One region of the Bacillus capparidis genome, then DNA from elsewhere that is predicted to be linked to it. Evidence: riboswitches for the same ligand, from Rfam matches in the RefSeq annotation. Region 1 holds a riboswitch; each other region holds the start of a gene.
The links. A riboswitch is a leader RNA that binds a small molecule or an ion and turns the genes downstream of it on or off. The one in region 1 is predicted to bind S-adenosylmethionine.
Positions count from the first base shown of each region.

Region 2: another riboswitch for S-adenosylmethionine. It lies ahead of mtnK (S-methyl-5-thioribose kinase); the one in region 1 lies ahead of JOC74_RS15515 (methionine ABC transporter ATP-binding protein).
Region 3: another riboswitch for S-adenosylmethionine. It lies ahead of metK (methionine adenosyltransferase); the one in region 1 lies ahead of JOC74_RS15515 (methionine ABC transporter ATP-binding protein).

Region 1 is NZ_JAFDST010000003.1:390,263-397,308, forward strand. It holds gene msrA (peptide-methionine (S)-S-oxide reductase MsrA) at 1-442, shown strand, start outside; gene JOC74_RS15490 (serine hydrolase) at 516-1,322, shown strand; gene JOC74_RS15495 (hypothetical protein) at 1,306-1,602, shown strand; gene JOC74_RS15500 (M20 family metallopeptidase) at 1,744-2,943, opposite strand; gene JOC74_RS15505 (MetQ/NlpA family ABC transporter substrate-binding protein) at 2,957-3,817, opposite strand; gene JOC74_RS15510 (methionine ABC transporter permease) at 3,883-4,545, opposite strand; gene JOC74_RS15515 (methionine ABC transporter ATP-binding protein) at 4,545-5,561, opposite strand; SAM riboswitch class I at 5,654-5,756, opposite strand; gene JOC74_RS15520 (ABC transporter permease) at 6,784-7,046, shown strand, end outside.
Region 2 is NZ_JAFDST010000001.1:255,739-262,784, forward strand. It holds gene JOC74_RS01300 (PAS domain-containing sensor histidine kinase) at 1-2,047, shown strand, start outside; gene JOC74_RS01305 (methylated-DNA--[protein]-cysteine S-methyltransferase) at 2,044-2,541, shown strand; gene JOC74_RS23790 (hypothetical protein) at 2,628-2,750, shown strand; gene mtnK (S-methyl-5-thioribose kinase) at 3,022-4,206, opposite strand; SAM riboswitch class I at 4,293-4,440, opposite strand; gene JOC74_RS01315 (carbon-nitrogen family hydrolase) at 4,510-5,286, opposite strand; gene JOC74_RS01320 (pyridoxal phosphate-dependent aminotransferase) at 5,382-6,572, shown strand; gene JOC74_RS01325 (aspartyl-phosphate phosphatase Spo0E family protein) at 6,849-6,995, shown strand.
Region 3 is NZ_JAFDST010000005.1:284,661-291,706, reverse strand. It holds gene JOC74_RS18990 (DUF2584 domain-containing protein) at 1-102, shown strand, start outside; gene pckA (phosphoenolpyruvate carboxykinase (ATP)) at 133-1,716, opposite strand; SAM riboswitch class I at 1,886-2,006, shown strand; gene metK (methionine adenosyltransferase) at 2,198-3,397, shown strand; gene asnB (asparagine synthase (glutamine-hydrolyzing)) at 3,697-5,595, shown strand; gene JOC74_RS18970 (glycosyltransferase family 4 protein) at 5,627-6,769, opposite strand; gene JOC74_RS18965 (gamma carbonic anhydrase) at 6,943-7,046, opposite strand, start outside.

The sequences.
Region 1 (7,046 bases):
AGGAATTGTATCAGGATATGCGGGCGGCGAAACTGAAAACCCTAGCTATGAAGACATAAAAACAGGAACCACAGGTCATAGGGAAGTGGTTCAAATTACATTTGAACCGGATATTTTTCCATATGAAAAGCTGTTGGAGCTATATTGGCAGCAGATTGATCCGACAGACGTGGAGGGGCAATTTCACGACCGCGGGCCGCAGTATCGTACAGCGATTTTTTACCATAATGAACTCCAGATGGAACAAGCTATTGAATCTAAGAAAAAATTAGAACAGAGCGGGATATTTAAAAAGCCAATTGTGACAGATATTCTACCTGCAGCGCCTTTTTACCCGGCTGAGGATTACCATCAAGACTTTCACAAAAAAAATCCGGATGAGTATAAGCTTGATCGAAAAAAATCCGGCCGTGATGAATTTATAAAAGAGCATTGGGATTAAGTTTAAGAAAATAAGGCTGTTACGCTCTCCATTGGGCAGCAGCCTTTTTCAAAATAGATGGGAGCTCCGATCAATGAACTTAACCGAGGCAAAACCAGAAGTTGGCCACATTATCGGTTCTTACGAGAAAAACGTCTCTCTTTGCATCTGTACAGATGATGGTGAAATCAATATCAATGACAATCAGCGAATGGCAGCTGCAAGTGTGATTAAGCTTCCAATTTTGCTTGAAGGATTTCGCCAGTCTAATGTAAATCTGCTCAATTTGGAAACAAAAATAGAAGTAACGGATCAAGATCGAGTCGGCGGTTCAGGCGTTTTAAAGAGTTTTCGTGGAGTGGAGCAGCTATCGGTTAGAAATCTGATGGCACTTATGATAACGGTTTCCGACAATACGGCTTCCAATCTATTGATTGATCTTATTGGTATGAAGAATATCCAATCCTTTGTAAACAGTGTTGGATGCTCAAATAGCTTTCTAAGGCGGCATTTCATGGATACGCAAGCAATGAAAGCGGGAATAGAAAATGAAACAACTGCACGTGATATGGTCGGGTGTTTAAAGCTGATTGCCGAAAAAAATTCTATTTTTACGGAATTAAATAGAGAAGAAATGCTGAGTATGCTGTCAGGTCAGCAATTTCACAAGCTGATAAACCAACCTGTAGGTCCGAATATAGAGCTGTATAACAAAACAGGAGACCTGCCTGGAATTGACCACGATGTAGCAATTCTAAAGCACAAGGAACGACTCGTATACATTGCGATGCTGACGAAAGGATGGAAGGATAGGGAGACTGGTCTCAAAATAATCAAGAGAATCGGACAGCTGATGATGAGATACATAAAGGAGGCAGCAGCAGATGAAAATACTTGCTAGTCACCGTTGTTTCGAAGTTCGCCAGGAAATCGGCTGGGTTGAAAAACGAACGGTTGAATCTTCTTTTGATATTAATCTATTTGAAGATGGTATTGCTGTTAAAGCTGACAAGTATCCTTTAGAATCTGTTTGGGATGTTTCCTATCGAAAAAAAGGAAATTTCGGATTTCTTTATCTGCATACATCAAGAGGAGTACGTTCATATTTAATAAAGGAAGCTCCCGATGATTTTATCAATGCCTATAAAAAACTAAAAAGCGACAATCCTGATCTTTTTTAAAAAGACCAGGATTTCTCTTGTTTTAGGATGTGGAGAGTTGAATAACTATTACCATATATAATCCTAGTATTATTGATGAAAAGTAATAAAATACTATCAATTGTGTTATAAAGGTGAATCTGCTAATGGTTATGTTACTAATCAACTTTTCTCATTTTTAGCAAGATCGAATGCTTTATTTACACGATGCAATAATGATGGATCTGTTAAAAGGCGGTAGCCGGCTCTTGCGAGAGCTTTGGCACCTTTGATTAGTGCTTGATTACCAAGTTCAGACTTTGCGGCTTCTCTGAAATCGTTTGTGTGTGCAATTAAGTCATCAGGGCCAATTCTTATATAGGGGTGCGCAGTAGGCACTTCATAGCTAATATTACCGGCATCTGTTGAGCCTTTACCAGTAGACTTTTCTAAATTGACCGTTTCTCCTACTGACTCTAATTCTTTATGTAAAATTTCGTCTAATACTGGATTTAGTATTAGATCTTTTACTTCATTTTGGAATCTTTCTATTTTTACAGTCGTACCAGTTGCAAGTGCAGCTCCTTCTGCAACGGAGCGGACTTTAGCAGAAACTTCTTCTGTTTTTTTCCAAGATTCTGCTCGGATATAGAAACGAGCCGCTGCGTATTCAGGAATAATATTTGGCGCATCGCCGCCATGTGTAATAATTCCATGAATACGAATATCATCAGGGAGCTGTTGGCGAAGTGCATTAATGCCATTAAATAGCTGGATAACGGCATCTAAGGCATTAATTCCCTTCTCGGGGGAACCAGCTGCATGAGCAGCCTTTCCATAAAAATGAAAATCAAGTGGATCAACTGCAAGGGATCCGCTAGTTAAAGAGGTTTTTCCGGATGGATGTATCATTAATGCGACATCAACGTCTTTTAAATAGCCATGTTTAACAAAGCTGCCTTTTGCACTTCCGTTAGGACCGCCTTCTTCAGCTGGTGTTCCTAACACAACAACACGTCCGCCTGTTTCTGCAAGTGTTTGAGAAAGGGCAATTCCAGCAGCAACGCTAGTTGTCCCAATGATGTTGTGGCCGCATGCATGCCCTAACCCTGGCAAAGCATCATATTCTGCAAGAAAAGCGATGGTTGGACCTGAAATTCCACTGTCTTTTACAGCATAAAAGGATGTTTCGTGTCCTGCTACTGCAGTATCTACTGTAAAACCAGCATTTGTAAGAATGTTTACATGTGTTTTACTTGCAAAAAACTCTTGGTTCCCAATTTCAGGTTTTGCGTGAATAGCTTGGCTTGTTTGTATATATAGCTCTTTATTTTCATTGATAGAATTTGTAATCAATTCTATGCCAGTCAATGTTTCGCTCATGATAATCCCCCTCTTATAGGTCTTTAAATTGTTTTATTAAATCCTCTTTTGAAGTGTCTACAACAATAGATCCACCATTTGTATCTGCCTCAACGGCTTTTATCACATCTGCTTCATGATATAACTCAACAATTCGTTGATAGGTTTTATTATTTTCATCTTCTGCACGTGCAGCAAATACGTTGACATAAGGAAGAGCATTTTTATCACTAGCGTCTTCTAGAAAAATCGGATCTTTTACAGGGTCTAATCCGGCTTGTCCTGCAACACCATTGTTAATGACGGATGCAGCAACATCTGGAAGAACACGTGGTGTTTGTTGTGCCACAACGGGAAAGATATCTAGATTTTTTGGATTTTCAACTATTTTTGATGGATCGCCGAAAAGTCCAAAATCATCCGCTAATTTGATTAACCCAGCTGATTCAAGGAGCTTTAATGCACGAGCTTGGTTAGAAGGATCATCAGGAATAGCAATTCTTTGTCCATTTTTGATATCATTAATATCTTTTATTTTCTCGGAGTAGATCCCCATAGGTGCAATGACAGTTGCGCCGATAGGCACTAAATCAGCATTGTTTTCTTTTGTGAATTGGCTCAGAAAAGCGATGTGCTGGAAAGAGTTAATATCAATTTCTTTATTAGCTAATGCTTGATTAGGAAGGGTGTAGTCAGAAAACTCAATAAGCTCAATTTCTATTCCTTCTTTTTTAGCTTTTTCTTTTAAAGTGGGCCACACTTCTCCATCTGTACCAGTAACCCCGATTTTTACTTTAATAGTTTTATTGGAGCCGCCTGATGCTGAGTCATTGCCGCAAGCAGCAAGCACCCATACTGCCAATAATAATAAAAATAATAGTGTTATTTTTTTCATTTTAACAATCTCCTTTATTCTGTTTGGTTTTTATCCCGCATTAACGGTCAGATTGAAGTTTCACTTTATCTGCGCATTATTTTTCGAGACAATGTATTCCCGATCCATTGCGCTAGCTGGACAAGCAAAATTAATATGACAACGGTAACCAGCATGACGCTGCCATCAAAACGTTGGTAGCCATAAGTCATGGCAACATGACCTAATCCACCGCCTCCGACTGTTCCGGCCATGGCAGAAAAATCTATTAAACCGATGGTTACAAAAGTTAATCCAAGGATAAGAGGCCCTAAAGCTTCAGGAATTAATACAGTAAAGATAATTTGAAGAGGGTTTGCTCCCATTGCCTTTGCTGCTTCAATTACGCCAGGATCAATGCTGATTAAATTATTCTCCACAATTCTTGCTATACCAAAAGATGCTGCGATGGTCATTGGGAAAATGGCTGCCCAAGTTCCGATAGTTGTCCCAATAATGGAGCGAGTTAGAGGGCTAATAGCAACAAGAAAAATAATAAAAGGAATAGGCCTAATGATATTAATTAAAATGTTCAATGCCTGAAATAAAATTTTATTTTCTAATATATTTCCTTTTCTAGTGATAAAAAGCAATAAACCAATGATGATGCCAAGAATGGAACCAAATATTAAAGTCGCAATTACCATTAGAATCGTTTCTCCTGTTGATTCCACTATCCTTGGCCAAAATGTTGTCCAGTCCACTCTCATTAAATGATCACCTCCTCTATTTCAACGGTTTCTTTTAACTCGGAAATTACATTGTCGATAGCTGCTTGATGCCCTTCAAATGATACCAATAAGTTTCCGTAAAATTTTTCTTGAAGCTCTTTGATAGATCCATAAATAATATTTATGTCTATATCATGTTTTCTTGTAATCTGGGATAGAACGGGATTGTTTGTTAATTCGCCGCTGAAAACAATCCGATATAAATTTTTCCCTCCATTTTCCTTCCATTGAGATAGTAATACTTCAGAAGGACGATCCTGCTGAACAGATTGAATAAACCGTTTAGTTGTCAAATGCTGTGGTTTTGTGAAGGTATCAAAAAGTGATCCTGTTTCAACAACTGTGCCATTTTCCATCACAGCAACCCTATCACAGATGGATTGAATTACATGCATCTCATGTGTAATGAGCAAAATAGTGATCCCTAAACTCTTATTGACCCTTTTTAAAAGGCGGAGAATTTCTCCTGTTGTATCTGGGTCTAAAGCAGATGTAGCTTCATCACAAATTAGGATATCTGGAGAGGTGGCAAGGGCGCGCGCTATTCCTACCCTCTGTTTCTGCCCGCCAGATAACTGCTCCGGATAATCATTTGCTTTATCAGTTAAGCCTACAAACTGCAGCAGCTCTGTAACTCTAGCCTTTATTTCCTTTTTGGGGAACCCAGCAAGTTTAAGAGGATAAGCTATATTTCCAGCTACTGTCCGAGAGGAAAATAAATTAAAGTTTTGAAAAATCATGCCAATTCGTCTGCGGAGACTTCGAATCTCTTTTTGGGAAAGGCTAGATATGTCCTCTCCCTGAACCGTAATAGAACCGTTAGTGGGATTCTCCAACATATTAACAAGTCTCAATAGTGTGCTTTTTCCAGCGCCACTAAAACCTATAATTCCAAAAATTTCACCTTGAGAAATAGAGAGAGTAACGTCTTTTACTGCGTGAATTTCCCTTTTTCCTAATGTGAAAGTTTTTGCTACTTGCTTAAATTCAATCAATGCACACACTCCTTAAAAAAATTAGAACAAAAAGCCCCACTATTTTCTTATTCAGAAGAAAATAGTGGGGCTCTCGGAAATAAGCTACCTCATTCTCATCTTCCAATGCAGAAGCATTTGCAGGAATTGGCACGGTGTCATAAACCCGTTGCCGAGACTTCATTGGGCCTGTCCCTCAGTCTCTCTGGATAAGAAAAAATTAATATTAAGTTATTGGTTAGATTTGTTTACAAATATATTGTTATAATTAAAAAATGTCAAGGGTTTCTTTTCTATAAAATTTTAATGGGATTTTACTTTTGAAAGAATATCAGTTTATGTTTAAATTATATTGAAAAAATATAAAGTGTATTATTTATAAATAAAATACGATATAATAATTATATCAATTTAATTATAAAGAGAGTAATGAATGATCAAAACCTATTAAATAGGGCGGAATTATATTGTAATAAAACCTTCTTTGTTTTGTTCATCAAAATAAAATTTATGAATTGTTGGGGTAGAGATTGGCATAGGGATGATGGAAGAACTTGTTAGTGAGAGTCAATCAGAGGATATTGAAAAATTATCTATAACTGTAAAAATAAACATTGAAAAAACTGCACTGATCAATTTTTTCTCAATGTGTATCAACAAGGTTCGCTAATTCATACTTGACAGGTAAGGAAACTATGGATATTATAATGGCAGAATTTATCGATATCTTTCCGCTTAGCAAGTGCAGTCCGGACTGCAAAGCCAAATTGAACCTCTTAATTTAGTTTGTATTTATGACTGTAGTGGTAGAAAAGTGGCAATTGTGGATGAAGTCAAGATTTCTTATATTTTTAGTCTGCTAGTATGGTTCAGTGTTAATCACCGTTAACGATGAATAGATTACACAAATTGACAAGACAGAGAAAAATCATTTCTTGCTAAATAAGAATAAATATTGATTTATAAGAAAAGTTTTCTTTAATTTCTTCCAAATCCAAATAAATGGTCGACTGGATAACCAGAGACTCTTATCTTACGTAAAGACGTAAATTGATAAGAGTCTTTTTTATTTTCTCTTAGAAGGAGTGTTTTTCTTGCTTAACAATACGAAGGTTAGTGAATCAATACTATGACCTGCTTCTAAAGGCGGATATTTTAGTTATTGGTGGGGCTCCCTCCGGAAATGGGGTCTGGTATATCCCTCCAGCGAACCCTAAATTTTATTTATAAAGGAAGATGTCAAATGGAGAACAGTCATACGTATGGAAAGCACAATTTGATAGTGAAAGGCATTTCCTTAGCCAGTGTAATCATTTTATTCATTGTGTGGACAATCATTACAAATTTGAAGTGGGTAGATCCATTTTTTATTCCTACACCACAGGCTGTATGGGCTTCATTTATTGAACTTTTCACACAAGGGTATAAAGGAGCTTCGCTGCTTTCTCATATTTCTAATAGTATGTATCGTCTCTTTTCCGCGCTGTTTCTTGCATTCTTAATAGC
Region 2 (7,046 bases), on a different contig from region 1:
TCACGCCAATGAAGCTGCCTCTCAATTGATGCAGATAAAAAAAGACAAGCTGATTAACAGGTCTATCTACGATTTTCTGCCCAGCCTTTCTAAAAGTAAGCTGGATTTAAAGCGCTTTAATGAGAAAGGACATATAAAAAAGGATGTTTGTGTAAAACTGGATAACGGAACGACAAAGCATCTTGAAATGCTATTGAAAAAAATTGACGGTGAGGAATGGTCATTTGCATCTTTGCGGGATATTTCTTCAAAAAAGATTCTTGAGCGCGAGAGGTCTATTAATGAACAGCTATTTAAGGATTTATTTTTACGCGCTGTTGATGGAATTGTTATCTTTGACAAGCAAGGAAATTTTATTGATGCAAATCGTTCGTTTTGTCAAAGCTTTCAAATTGACAAGAAGGAATTGTCAAAGCTGAAACTTGATCTTTTTATAAGAGAGCCATTTAAGAAAAAATTAAAAAAAATATGGGAAACGCTAGATGCGAAGGGACGCGCAAAAGGAGAGCTGCCGGTTACTCTTATTTCCGGTGATCAAAAGCTGTTTGAATTCACTATTACCTCAAATATTATCAGCGGTTTTTATATGTCGATTATGAGAGATATAACGGAAAAAAGGAACATGGAAATTCAGCTCTTAAAAAGCGAGGAACGCTTTCGAGAAGTATTTCAAAATGCGATGGATGCGATAATTATTTGGAAAAATAATGGACAAATTATTGAAGCTAACGCTTCTGCTTGTAAAATTTTTGAACTTCCGATGGAACAGCTTTTACAGAGCAAGTTTCTAGACTTTATCGACAAAAACGACCCCAAATTCGAAACGGTTTTAAAGCAATACAAGCAAAAAAACGAGTTAAGGGCTGAGCTTCAATTTTATATGCCAAATGGGCAATACAAAGAACTCGAATTTACGTCGAAAAAAATAATATTTGAAGATCATCACTTAACCGTTCTGCGAAATGTAAGCGACCGTAAAAGGATGGAAAAGGAACTAAGAGAAAATGAACTGAAATTCAGAAAAGTGTTCAATGGTGCAATGGATGGCTTTTTGCTTTTTAACAATAATAATGAAATTATCGATGCCAATCCTGTCGCGGGTGAAATTTTAAATCTTCCGCTGCAAAAGATAAAGGAATCCAGAATTACTGATTTAATCTCAAAATACGAGGTTGAGCACGCTGCATCGGCAGATCGGGTCATATCGCTCAGCGAGAAGAATAACGAGCTTCCGATCATTTTAAAGCAAGAGGAAGATCAGATATTGGAATTTTCCTATAAGAGAAACATTATTCATAATATGAATCTTGCCTTATTCAGGGATATTACTGAAAGAAAAGAGCTTGAGGAGCGGCTGAGGAAGTCGGATACGCTGCACGTTGTTGGCGAGCTGGCTGCAGGCATCGCTCATGAAATAAGGAATCCGATGACTGCTTTAAAAGGATTTATCCAGCTGTTGAAAAGCAGTATCGAAGGGGACTATACACTATATTTTAACGTCATCACCTCTGAGCTGAAACGAATCGAATCTATCATTACGGAATTCCTAATTCTTGCTAAGCCCCAGGCCATTATGTATGAAGAACGAAACGTAACGCAAATTATGAGAGATACAATTGAACTCCTGCATGCCCAAGCAAACATGAGCAATGTACAAATCCATCTTGACGTCTATGAAGAGATCGCCGACATATACTGCGAACCAAATCAATTAAAACAGGTCTTTATAAATATTTTAAAAAATGCGATTGAAGTCATGCCTTCTGGTGGAAATATATACGTGGCGATTAAGTCTGTTGATGATCATCATATATGTATTTCTATGACGGATGAAGGCAGCGGAATCAGTGAAGATAAATTAAAGCGATTGGGAGAACCCTTTTATACAACGAAGGAAAGAGGGACAGGACTTGGTCTTATGGTCAGCTATAAGATTATGAAAGAGCATCAAGGGAAAATAGAAGTAGAAAGTGAAGAAGGAAAAGGAACAAGCTTCTATTTAACCTTGCCGATCAGGCAAAAAGTCGAAGAGGAGAGTATCAAGTGATCTATGGAATGAAAGTTGATCTTCCGATTGGACAAGTATCGATCCTTGAAACTGACGGGTATATCAGTCATTTGCTGTTGGATCAAGCCCAGCTTGATAAGCTGCTAAACAAAGGTATAGAGATACGCTTTAAGGAAACGGAGCTTTTACAACAAGCGATTTTCCAGTTGCAGGAGTACTTTGATGGGATACGTACAAATTTTACAGTGCCTATCAAACAAAAAGGAACGCCATTTCAAGAAAACGTATGGGAGGCTCTCAGCTTAATCCCTTACGGTGAATCCAGAAGCTACTCGGATATTGCTCTGCAAATTGGCAAGCCGGCTGCCGTGAGAGCAATCGGCCAAGCAAACAAATGCAATCAGCTACCTGTGTTTGTTCCTTGCCACCGGGTGATCGGAAAAAATTCGTCTCTTACCGGGTACGCCGGCCAAAAAACAGATCAAAAAGCGATATTGCTAAAGCATGAAAACATTTTGTTTAAGGAAAAATAATTCAAATGGCATGTTCCGTTTTTTTACGCAAGACATATTATTTAATTAAGTCAAAAAAGTTGGTCTTGTGAAAAAGGAGGGTCTATATGAAAACAGGAAGACCATCCAAAATAGCAGGCTATGCTATCTTATTAAGTAAGTTACACGTTCTTACAATTGAACAAAAGGATATGATTATCCAAATGCATATGCAAAAATACGATGCATAGCTTTTCTATAATGGATATACGATCAAATTCTAGGCTGAAAAATACTAGATGTGATGGGCTCTGCCTAAACAAGTGAGACTCGGAAACGTCCTTATTTTTATCCTGCAGGAACGGGCAAGAAGACTCCCACCTTAACTTTTGAAGCAGGTGGGGATTATCTGCCAGTAAATTTTGGATCAGATCATTTAACAATCAGTGTTGGATGTCATGTGTAAAGGCTAAATACTTATCCCACTGATTAAAGATGAACTTTATTGCAGAGTAAGAAGCATCACTCGTGTTCTAACTGGGTGAGCAAAGTTATCATGCCTTCTGCATCTTGTAAATTTTCACGTTCTTTAATGAGTAGCAGTCCAAAACGAATGGCCAAGGATTTTCTTTCGATTCGATTGACAATTGGGACTGGATTTATATCAGAATCTTGAGCGGCTCCAATTGAGTAGCGGATTAATTCACATCCGGCAAAGCCAGCTGCGTCTGCAAAAATTTGGTATAACAGATCTTGAATATTGATTTTCGTTTTATACAGCTCGCGGCAGTCTTTGCGGAAAGCCTCTTTAAATGTATTGCTGAAAACGGTCCACACAGTAATAATGTGATGTAACAGTGAGCTTTTCTCATCATCATGAGACATTGTATGGATCAACAAATCAGCAATAATTTTTCCGATATCAAAACCGATCGGTCCGAAAAAAGCAAATTCAGGATCGATAATTTTCGTTACATGTTGATTAGAAAAAATGCTTCCAGTATGTAGATCTCCATGGATAAGAGATTCTGTTTTACTAGTAAATGTATTCCTTAGTTTAGATGCTTCATCAAGAAGCGAGGAGTCATCCCGAAAACCTTTAACAATGGTTCGCAGTTCTTCTTCAAATTCATTCGAATTACTAGCGAAAAAGGGGTCAGTAAACAATAGTTTTTCGGTAATTGCGCACAGATCGGGATTCGAAAATTGCTTCTCCAATTCATTTTTGACTTGCGGATCAAGAAAATAAGCCGAATTGTAGAATAGCGTCTTCCCAAGAAATTCTCCAACGTGCTCTGAGAAGAGCGGATAGGTTTTGCCTTCAATCAGCCCCTTTCGCAATATGGATAAGTGGGATAAATCCTCCATCACGATTACGGCAAGTGTGGTATCCGAATAATAAATTTTCGGAACGAGGTGCGGGACATGCTCTGCCTGCCGAATCAATGCACTGCTTTCGATTCTGGCTCTGTTTGCTCGTAACGGCAAGCTTTCGCCGAAAAGTTGGCCGAATGGGACAACCTGTTTAATAATAATGCTTCTATTATTTTCTTGATCTCTCACTCGAAAAACCCGGTTTCGATTTCTGTTTCCGATTTCTTGACAGGTAATTGTGCTTTTTCCTGAAAAAAGTCCAAGCTTGACGGCGAGTGCTGCGCCGGAACTCACAGTAAGCGTTTCATACGCAGGTGTTTTTGTAGTTGCCATAGTACGTTTCTCCCTCCAGTAAACATATAAAAGCCTCTTTCCCATTCTGAGAAAGAGGCTTTGCAAGTAAAATAACAGGTTTGCCTCTCTTATCTCTCAGAAATAAGTCTGATGGAATTAGCACCGTGCCCTGCATAGGCGCTTGAATCATGCTGCGCCCCATTTCGCAATGGAATTACGGTCGGTTGCTGTCGGGGTCAAAAGGCCAATCCCTCGCCCGACTCTCGATAAGAGAAATATATTATTTTGTCGACTGTTTAGAATGTACCAAGGTGTAACATGTTTGTCAATTGTTTTTTAGCCTTAGTATAATTCTGTTCTTCTGTCGGAAAAGATCGGAATTTGCGCCCGAATCTTTTCGCTGATTCCAAGCTCAAGCTCCGCTGAAATGATTTCTTCACCGTCAGAAGCTTCGGCGATAATTTTCCCCCACGGATCAATAATCATGCTGTGGCCAGCAAATTGATTATCAGGGTTGCTCCCGGAACAGTTGCATGCAGCGACAAAACACTGGTTCTCGATCGCTCTGGCTATTAGAAGGGCTTTCCAATGATCGAGCCTTGGAGCTGGCCACTCGGCTGAAACAAATAGTAAAGAAGCCCCGTTTTCTGTGTGCTTTCTGATCCATTCAGGAAATCGAATGTCATAGCATATGACTCCGCAAGCTTGAATGCCTTCCAAAGCAAATGTGTTTTCCTTCGAACCTGCTGCTAAATATTGATGCTCGTCCATTAATTTAAATAAGTGGACTTTGCTATATTCACTTAACATATCTCCGTTTTTCCCGACAATGTACATCGTATTGTAAATACCGTCATTTTTTTTCACTGCTACCGAACCGGCGACAATATTCACTTCGTAGGTGCGGGCAATGTCTGACAGCCACTGTTTAGTATACTTGCCATTTTCATCGCCGATTTCATCAAGCCTTGATAAATCATAGCCCGTTGTCCACAGTTCAGGCAGTATAACCACATCTGCATCGCTGGCTTTTTTAATAAACCTTTCTGCTTTTTGATAATTTTCTGCGGGATTTCCAAAAGAAATATCAAATTGGAGACATGCGATTTTCAATTTTATCTTGCTCCTTCCCGAAAATTGCTTTACATTTTGTTTATACAATAAATGATAACTTAGAATCATTTCAAGAATTTTTTATAGTAGGTGACAGAAAAATGAATTTTGAACAGTCCACCCTTTTAAAGCAGCTTCCTGATCAATTCTTTGCTGCACTCGTACAGAAAGCGGCTAAAAAAATAAATGAAGGTGTTGATGTCATTAATTTAGGGCAAGGAAATCCCGATCAGCCCACTCCACAGCATATTGTCGAGGCAATGGAAGAAGCTGTTCGGAAGCCTGTACATCACAAGTACTCTTCATTTCGTGGAAGCCAAGCCTTGAAAGAAGCCGTTTGTGAATTTTATAGTAGAGAATACGGTGTTACTCTCGATCCAGACACGGAGGTTGCTATACTGTTTGGCGGGAAGGGGGGGCTGGTTGAATTGCCCTTATGCCTTCTGAATCCAGGTGATACAGTTTTAGTGCCTGATCCGGGGTACCCTGATTATATGTCCGGAGTCGCTTTGGCAAAAGCTGAGATGGAAATGATGCCGCTAACAGCGGAAAACAATTTTTTGCCTGATTATGGCCGAATTCCTTCACAAAAAATGAAGGACGCCAAGCTTATGTATTTAAATTACCCAAACAATCCGACCGGAGCAGCGGCAACTGCACCGTTTTTCGAAGAGACTGTGAAAGCTGCAAAGGATAATAGCATCTGTGTTGTTCACGATTTTGCTTACGGTGCGATCGGATTCGATCATAAAAAGCCGATAAGCTTTTTGCAGACAAAAGGAGCGAAAGATATCGGCATCGAGATCTATACCTTGTCAAAAACTTATAACATGGCTGGATGGCGTGTTGGTTTTGCCGTTGGGAATGCTTCTGTGATCGAAGCAATCAATTTGTACCAGGATCACATGTATGTCAGTCTTTTTGGTGCTGTTCAAGAAGCGGCAGTAACGGCTCTTTTGTCTGAACAAAGCTGTGTGGATCAACTCGTCGAATTATATGAAAAAAGGAGAAATGTTTGGGTCAAAGCCGTACGTGAGATAGGCTGGGATGTGGAATCACCTGCGGGCTCTTTTTTTGTATGGCACCCGGTACCAAAAGGCTATACATCTGTAGAATTTTCAGATCTATTATTGGAGAAAGCAGGAGTTGTCGTTGCACCTGGCGAAGGGTTTGGCGCATACGGACAGGGTTATGTGCGAGTCGGCCTGTTGACAAGCGAACAGCGTCTTCGTGAAGCAGCCGAACGAATTGGCGAGTTAGGCCTTTTTAGGAAAATAAATCATTTCTCCTAATAAATATCCTGCGCTGAAAAGCTTTAAGAAAGTATACGTAAGAAATTTGCAATTAGCATAATTAATAAAAGTATAGCGTCTCATAACCCAGTGAGGCGTTTTTTCTGTATTTTTAGCAAAAATCATTATGGAAATTGAATAAAAATTGTTTACAAAACTTTGAATCTGGGTATTAAATTGTAAATAAAAACAGGGTATACTTATGTAAAGTTTTCATGACATTAATTTACCGGTATTTAAAGTTTTATCTAAATAACGAGAGGGGAGAACGTTAATTTGGAAACTACAAAATTAATGTTGACGATTGATGAAAAGCGAAAAGAAATGGTTGAAACAGCAAAAAGGCAAGGATATACCGGAAATGAAACGATAAAACGAAGTCAAGAACTGGACAACCTAATTAATCTATTCCAAAAATACTAATTATAAAATCCTATTCCTTCTCATTAAACACTTGCCTATAAAAAGTGAAAG
Region 3 (7,046 bases), on a different contig from region 1:
GAAGGCGAAAAAATCGGAACAGCCTATATTGAAAAGCTTGAGCTTGAACAGAAAAAAACACGTTTGACTTATAAATTAGTTTCACTTCATTCAACCAATTAAAGCTGGCGATATGATTCGCCAGCTTTTGTCTTAGTTTGGCCCGCCTTTTTCTTTAATAGCGGAAGGTATATTGGAGAACTTTTTAAAATTCAGCTTAAATTCATTGGCTAAAAATCGGGCTTTTTCCTGATATTCTTCTTGGGAAAACCAGGTTTTTTCCGGAAAGAGCACATCATCGGGAACACCTGGAACATGAATCGGGATATGAAGACCGAATACATCATCTTTAATCATTTCAGTATGATTCAATTCTCCATCAAGAGCTGCCCTCACCATAGTCCTTGTATATTTCAGGCTCATTCTCTTTCCGACTCCGTATCCACCGCCAGTCCACCCAGTGTTAACCAGAAAGACTTTTACGTCATGCTGTTCAATTTTATCGCCCAGCATTTTAGCATAGACATGAGGAGGAAGTGGAAGAAATGGCGAACCGAAGCATGTTGAGAACGTTGTTTCCGGAGATGTAACCCCTCTTTCCGTTCCCGCAAGCTTACTCGTATATCCGCTTAAAAAGTGGTACATTGCCTGTTCCTTTGTTAATTTGCTAATCGGAGGAAGAACGCCGAACGCGTCTGCGGTTAAAAATACAATTGCCTCCGGGTGCCCGGCAATGCTTGGCTTTAAACTATTGTTAATTGCATCGATAGGATAGGCAGCACGAGTGTTTTCTGTGTAAAATGTATCATTGTAGTCCGCGGCATGTGAGATTTCATCGATCATCACATTTTCAAGCACTGAGCCGAAGCGGATGGCATTAAAGATTTGTGGTTCATTCTCTTCGGACAGATTAACACATTTCGCATAGCAGCCGCCTTCAATGTTAAAGACATCTGTATTTGACCATCCGTGCTCGTCATCACCAACCAGCTTTCGGTTTGGATCAGCAGAAAGAGTCGTTTTTCCTGTCCCTGACAGTCCGAAGAAAAGCGCAACATTTCCTTCGGGTCCTACATTTGCCGAACAATGCATCGGTAAAATGCCGCGTTCTGGCAAAAGATAATTCATGACGGAGAAAACGGATTTTTTCATTTCTCCTGCATATTCTGTTCCCCCGATCAAGATGACTCTCCTTTTAAAAGATATGATGATAAACGTCTCTGAATGAGTCCCATCGATTGCCGGATCCGCCTTGAAATTAGGTGCAGAGATAATTGTAAATGAGGTTTCGACGGTCTTGTAGTCAGATGTACCCGGCCGGATAAATAATTGTCTCGCAAATAAATTATGCCACGCTAATTCATTAATAACTGTAATCGGTATGCGATATTTTTCATTAGCTCCTGCAAATCCTTCAAACACAAATAATTCCTCGCGCTGTTTTAAATAATCGGTCACTTTTGTGTAAAGCTTATCAAATGCCGTTTCTGAGAACGGCTGATTTACTGCTCCCCAATCAATGTTTTCCGTTGAGGAAGCTTCTTCAACGATAAATTTGTCTTTAGGCGACCTGCCGGTATATGCGCCAGTCGTCGCTCTAATCGCTCCAGTGGAAGTTAAGATCCCTTCATTTCGAAAAAGAATTTTTTCAACAAGCTTGGGAACGGATAAATTGAATTTCGTGTTTTCGCCGGTTAACAATGATTGCAGCTCACTTTTCATTTCCAATGGAGTCATATTTACCTTCCTTTACACATTATTTTATAGCAAATTTAAAAATAGTATAACACATTAATTTTAATAATCTATACTAATTATGTAGTTCTTTTGAACCTTTTCAACAGAAGAGGTTTGCCATATTGACACAACAAGAAGGATTGCGCTATGATTAGTCATTGAACGGATTCTCTTATCCCGAGCTGGCGGAGGGACAGGCCCAATGAAGCCCAGCAACCGGTTTTCTTATTCAATGAAAACCAAGGTGCTAACCTGTCGCAAGGTTCTATTCATACCTTGATCGATAAGAGTGAAAGGCTTGCAAATGTAGAACCTTTCCTCTAGTAAGGATAAGGTTTTTTGAGCTGTAAAAAACAACTCCAGGTTCATTTGGCAGGCAGAGCTTACCGTAAAATAGACCGAGAGGGAACGAGTTCCGTATCATATAGCAGATTAATACCTTGTATAGGTGTTAATCGTATTTTCAGGAGGAAATTGAATAATGACCAAACAACGTCGTCTTTTCACATCAGAATCGGTTACAGAGGGACATCCGGATAAAATATGTGACCAAATTTCTGATAGTATTTTAGATGAGATTTTGAAAAAGGATCCAAATGCAAGAGTTGCTTGTGAAACTTCTGTCACAACGGGTCTCGTTCTTGTAAGCGGTGAAATCACAACAACAACATACGTAGATATCCCAAAAACGGTCCGTGAAACGATAAAAGAGATTGGCTATACTCGCGCGAAGTATGGCTTCGATGCTGAGACGTGTGCTGTACTTACTTCAATAGATGAGCAGTCTGCCGATATTGCGCAGGGTGTAGACAAAGCATTGGAAGCCCGTGAAGGAACGATGTCAGATGCTGAGATCGAAGCAATCGGAGCAGGAGACCAAGGGCTGATGTTTGGATTTGCCTGCAATGAAACAAAAGAGCTCATGCCTCTGCCGATTTCACTTGCACATAAACTTTCAAGACGTTTAACGGAAGTGAGAAAGGAAGACATCCTTCCGTATCTTCGACCTGATGGAAAAACACAGGTGACAGTTGAATATGATGAAAACGACAAGCCGATCCGGATTGACACCATTGTCATCTCAACTCAGCACCATCCGGAAATATCACTGGAGCAGATCCAGCGCAATATTAAGGAGTACGTGATTACGCCAGTAGTGCCGAAAGAGCTAATTGATGAACAGACAAAATATTTCATTAACCCTACCGGCAGATTTGTGATAGGCGGACCGCAGGGAGATGCGGGTCTTACCGGAAGGAAAATTATCGTTGACACTTATGGCGGCTATGCGCGACACGGCGGTGGAGCGTTTTCCGGTAAAGATGCGACTAAAGTGGATCGTTCTGCAGCTTATGCAGCCCGCTACGTTGCAAAAAATATCGTAGCTGCTGGACTTGCGGAGTCTTGTGAAGTACAGCTTGCATACGCCATTGGTGTTGCCCGTCCGGTATCCATTTCAATCAATACATTCGGAACTGGAAAAGCTTCTGAGGAAAAATTGACAGAGGTCGTTTCAAAGCACTTTGATTTAAGGCCGGCAGGAATCATTAAAATGCTCGACTTGAGACGTCCAATCTATAAACAAACTGCAGCTTACGGACATTTTGGCCGCCATGACCTTGATCTGCCTTGGGAACGAACAGATAAAGCCGAAATTTTGAAGGCTGAAGCACTTTCATAAAGTGAAACTTCAATCAGTGGGGGGCTTTTCTTCCCCCACTGATTGTTAGTTGAACGAACCCTAGTTTTTACGGGCAGTTATCCCTCACCTAGGATTACTCGTTTACATTCAAAACCTTAAGGTGGGGGTCTTACTGCCCGTTAATACGGGATAAATAGTATTAAGAAGAAACGAAAAAAGCCGCTGGTTAGCGGCTTTTCATTTGATTTTGAACGATGAATGTTTTTGACGAATAAATTCTATTCCTGTAAAGTATAAGATATCTGGTTATTAAACTAATAATTAATGGAGGAAAAGCCATGTGTGGGTTTGTAGGAGTTCTAAACCATCGGCCATTATCACAGGTAGATAATCAAAAAGAGATTATTGCCCAAATGAATCGGTCGATTGTTCATCGCGGACCAGATGATGAAGGATATTATCACGATGCTCATGTAGGATTCGGTTTTAGAAGACTGAGCATTATCGACGTTGAAAACGGCAAACAGCCTTTATCATATGAAGACGAAAACTATTGGATCATTTTTAATGGTGAAATATATAACTATATTGAATTAAAAGAAGAATTAACACAAGAAGGGTATACATTTGAGACAGACTCTGACACGGAGGTTCTTCTCGCTACATACTGCAGATACAAAGAAGATGCTGCTTCCCGTTTAAGGGGAATGTTTTCTTTTTTAATATGGGATAAACAAGAAAAACTGTTATATGGTGCAAGAGATCCGTTTGGAATCAAACCTTTATACTATAAGAAAACCGATGGACAGGTCTATTTTGCTTCCGAAAGAAAAAGCTTATCCTCTGTGTCCAACGATTTTTCATTAGATAAAAAAGCTCTACAGCAATACATGTCTTTTCAATTTGTGCCAGAGCCCGATACATTGGACGAAAAAGTAAAAAAAGTAGGTCCCGGCCAGCAGTTTACTTTGCGCCCGGGAGGCGAGCTCCAATTTAATACGTATTGGAAGGTAAGCTTCCAGCCATCTGCAACGGAAGAAGGCAAGCTGATCAAAGAAGTAAGAGATATCATTTACGATTCTGTAAATGTCCATATGAGAAGCGATGTGCCGGTGGGGTCATTCCTGTCAGGCGGTATTGATTCTTCATTTATCGTATCTGTTGCGAAGGAATTCCACCCTGAACTGAAAACATTTTCTGTCGGATTTGAACAGGAAGGCTTCAGTGAAGTGGATGTTGCCAAGGAAACAGCTGAAAAACTTGGGGTAGAGAACTACCACGCGATTATTTCTGCAGAAGAATATATGAATGAGCTGCCGAAAATCATCTGGAATTTGGATGATCCGCTTGCTGATCCTGCTGCTATTCCATTGTATTTTGTTGCGAAAGAGGCGAAAAAGCAAGTAACGGTTGTTCTGTCCGGAGAAGGCGCTGACGAGCTATTCGGCGGTTATAACATTTATCGCGAGCCCCTTTCCTTAAAACCTTTTGAGCGTATTCCATCTATCTTGAAAAAAATGCTGCTTAGGCTGGCATCCGTTATGCCGGAAGGAATGAAAGGGAAAAGCTTTATAGTTAGAGGCTGTACTCCGCTTGAAAACCGTTATATCGGAAATGCGAAAATATTCGAAGAAGAAGCGAAGCAACAGGTTATTAAGCAGTACGATCCAAGCGTGAGCTATCGTGATGTCACCCATCCTTTCTTTGCGGAAAGCAAGGATTACAGTGACGTGAATAAAATGCAGTACGTTGATATTCATACCTGGCTGAGGGGAGACATTTTATTAAAAGCTGATAAAATGACGATGGCCCACTCCTTAGAGCTGCGGGTTCCGTTCTTGGACAAAAATGTGTTTGAGATAGCATCTAAAATACCGGATCATTTAAAAACAAAGGACGGCACAACCAAGTATATTCTTAGAAAAGCTGCCGAGGGAATTGTTCCAGACCACGTGTTAAATCGAAAAAAATTAGGTTTCCCTGTCCCTATCCGCCATTGGCTGAAAAATGAAATGCATGATTGGGCGATCACAATCATTAAAGAGAGTGAAACGGATGCCTATATCGATAAAAGCTATGTGCTAAGGCTTTTAGAAGATCATTGCGCCAATAAAGCGGATTACAGCAGAAAAATATGGACCGTGCTTATCTTCATGATTTGGCACAAAATATTTGTAGAAAAAGAAATGCTTCCTGAAGCAATGAATCATCAGCCTAAAGAAGTCATTTTTGGTTAAAGAAAAACTCACCAGACATGGTGAGTTTTTCTTATGCGTATCTTTTCGTCTCTTTAGGAAAGGCAATTTCTTCACATTCCAGCAATAAATCATTAAAAATCGTGTCCCAGCTTTGGGATTGGGCATATTCTCTGGCGTTTTTCTCAAATATTTTCCGTAATTTTGTATTCTCAAGCAAAAACGCAATGTGTTCGGCGAGTTCTTCCGGATTGTTAGGCTGAGCTAAAAACCCGGTATGCCCATGAGAGATCACATTTTTTACACCGCCTGAATTTGCGCCGATGACAGGCGTGCCAGATGCTAAAGCTTCAAGTGCTGCATTTCCGAATGTTTCAGTAGGGGACGGAAAAACAAACAGGTCCGAGCTCGCATAAATCTCAGATAGCTCTTTACCTTTTTTATAGCCGGCAATCGTCATATTTGGGGGTGCTTGGCTTTCGAGGTGGTGCTTCATCGGACCGTCACCAACAATCAGCCAATGAATGTTTTTTTCAGCTAGCAGCGGGTGTTCTGCAGCTTTTAATAGGGATTTCAAGTCCTTTTCGGGCGCCAGCCGTCCAACATAAGATAATAGGTAGGTATCGTCATTTATTGAATAGTTTTTTTTCACATCAGGGGTAGAATGCGAGGGACTGAAATTCAAACAATCCACTCCTCGTTTCCAAAGAGAGAGATTTTGGAATTTTTTACTTTTTAATTCGTTCAACGTCTCTTCAGAAGGAGCGAAGATTTTCTGGAAGGACTTGTGGAACCAATGCATATATTTCCAGAAAAAACGTGAGAGCAATTGTAAATCATAGTAGGATAAATACTGGTCAAAATTTGTGTGATAGGATCCGACAAGCGGGATATTCCATTTTTTTGCGTAATGAAGCCCGCAAAGCCCCATATTAAATGGAGTCGCAATATGAATCAGATCAGGTTTGAACTGATGAATCTCGGCTTTAATTTGATGAAACTTAGGCAGTGCTAAACGGCATTCCGGATAGAGAAAGAAGGGCAGGCTGGAGAACCTGTGGATATGGTTTGAGAATTTCGTTTCAACTGTACTTTCGGGTGCAAATACGATATAGCTGTGGCCGTTTTTCTCCAAATATTCCGTATACCTTTTCAACGTTTTGGCAACGCCATTGACGTCAGGAACAAATGTATCCGTAAATATCGCAATTTTCATCGCTGACCCCTCCATTTGATGAAATATATCTTTACTTCTATGGTATTAGGAAATTGTGATGGAAATAATAACTTTATGTGAATTTTCGTAAGAGGAATGTAAAAGCTGACGATGTTCTTCTATACAAAGAGGTGGTAAAGCTTTTGCTTAACGTGAGAAAAATGGTAAGGTAATTATGGCGAAGATGGGAATCTCGCCGCCGATTTATATTCCTGTCCTTTTGCAACATATTCTCTGCGAATTCTCTCCATGTCTTTTATATCTTTTTCATTTAAAG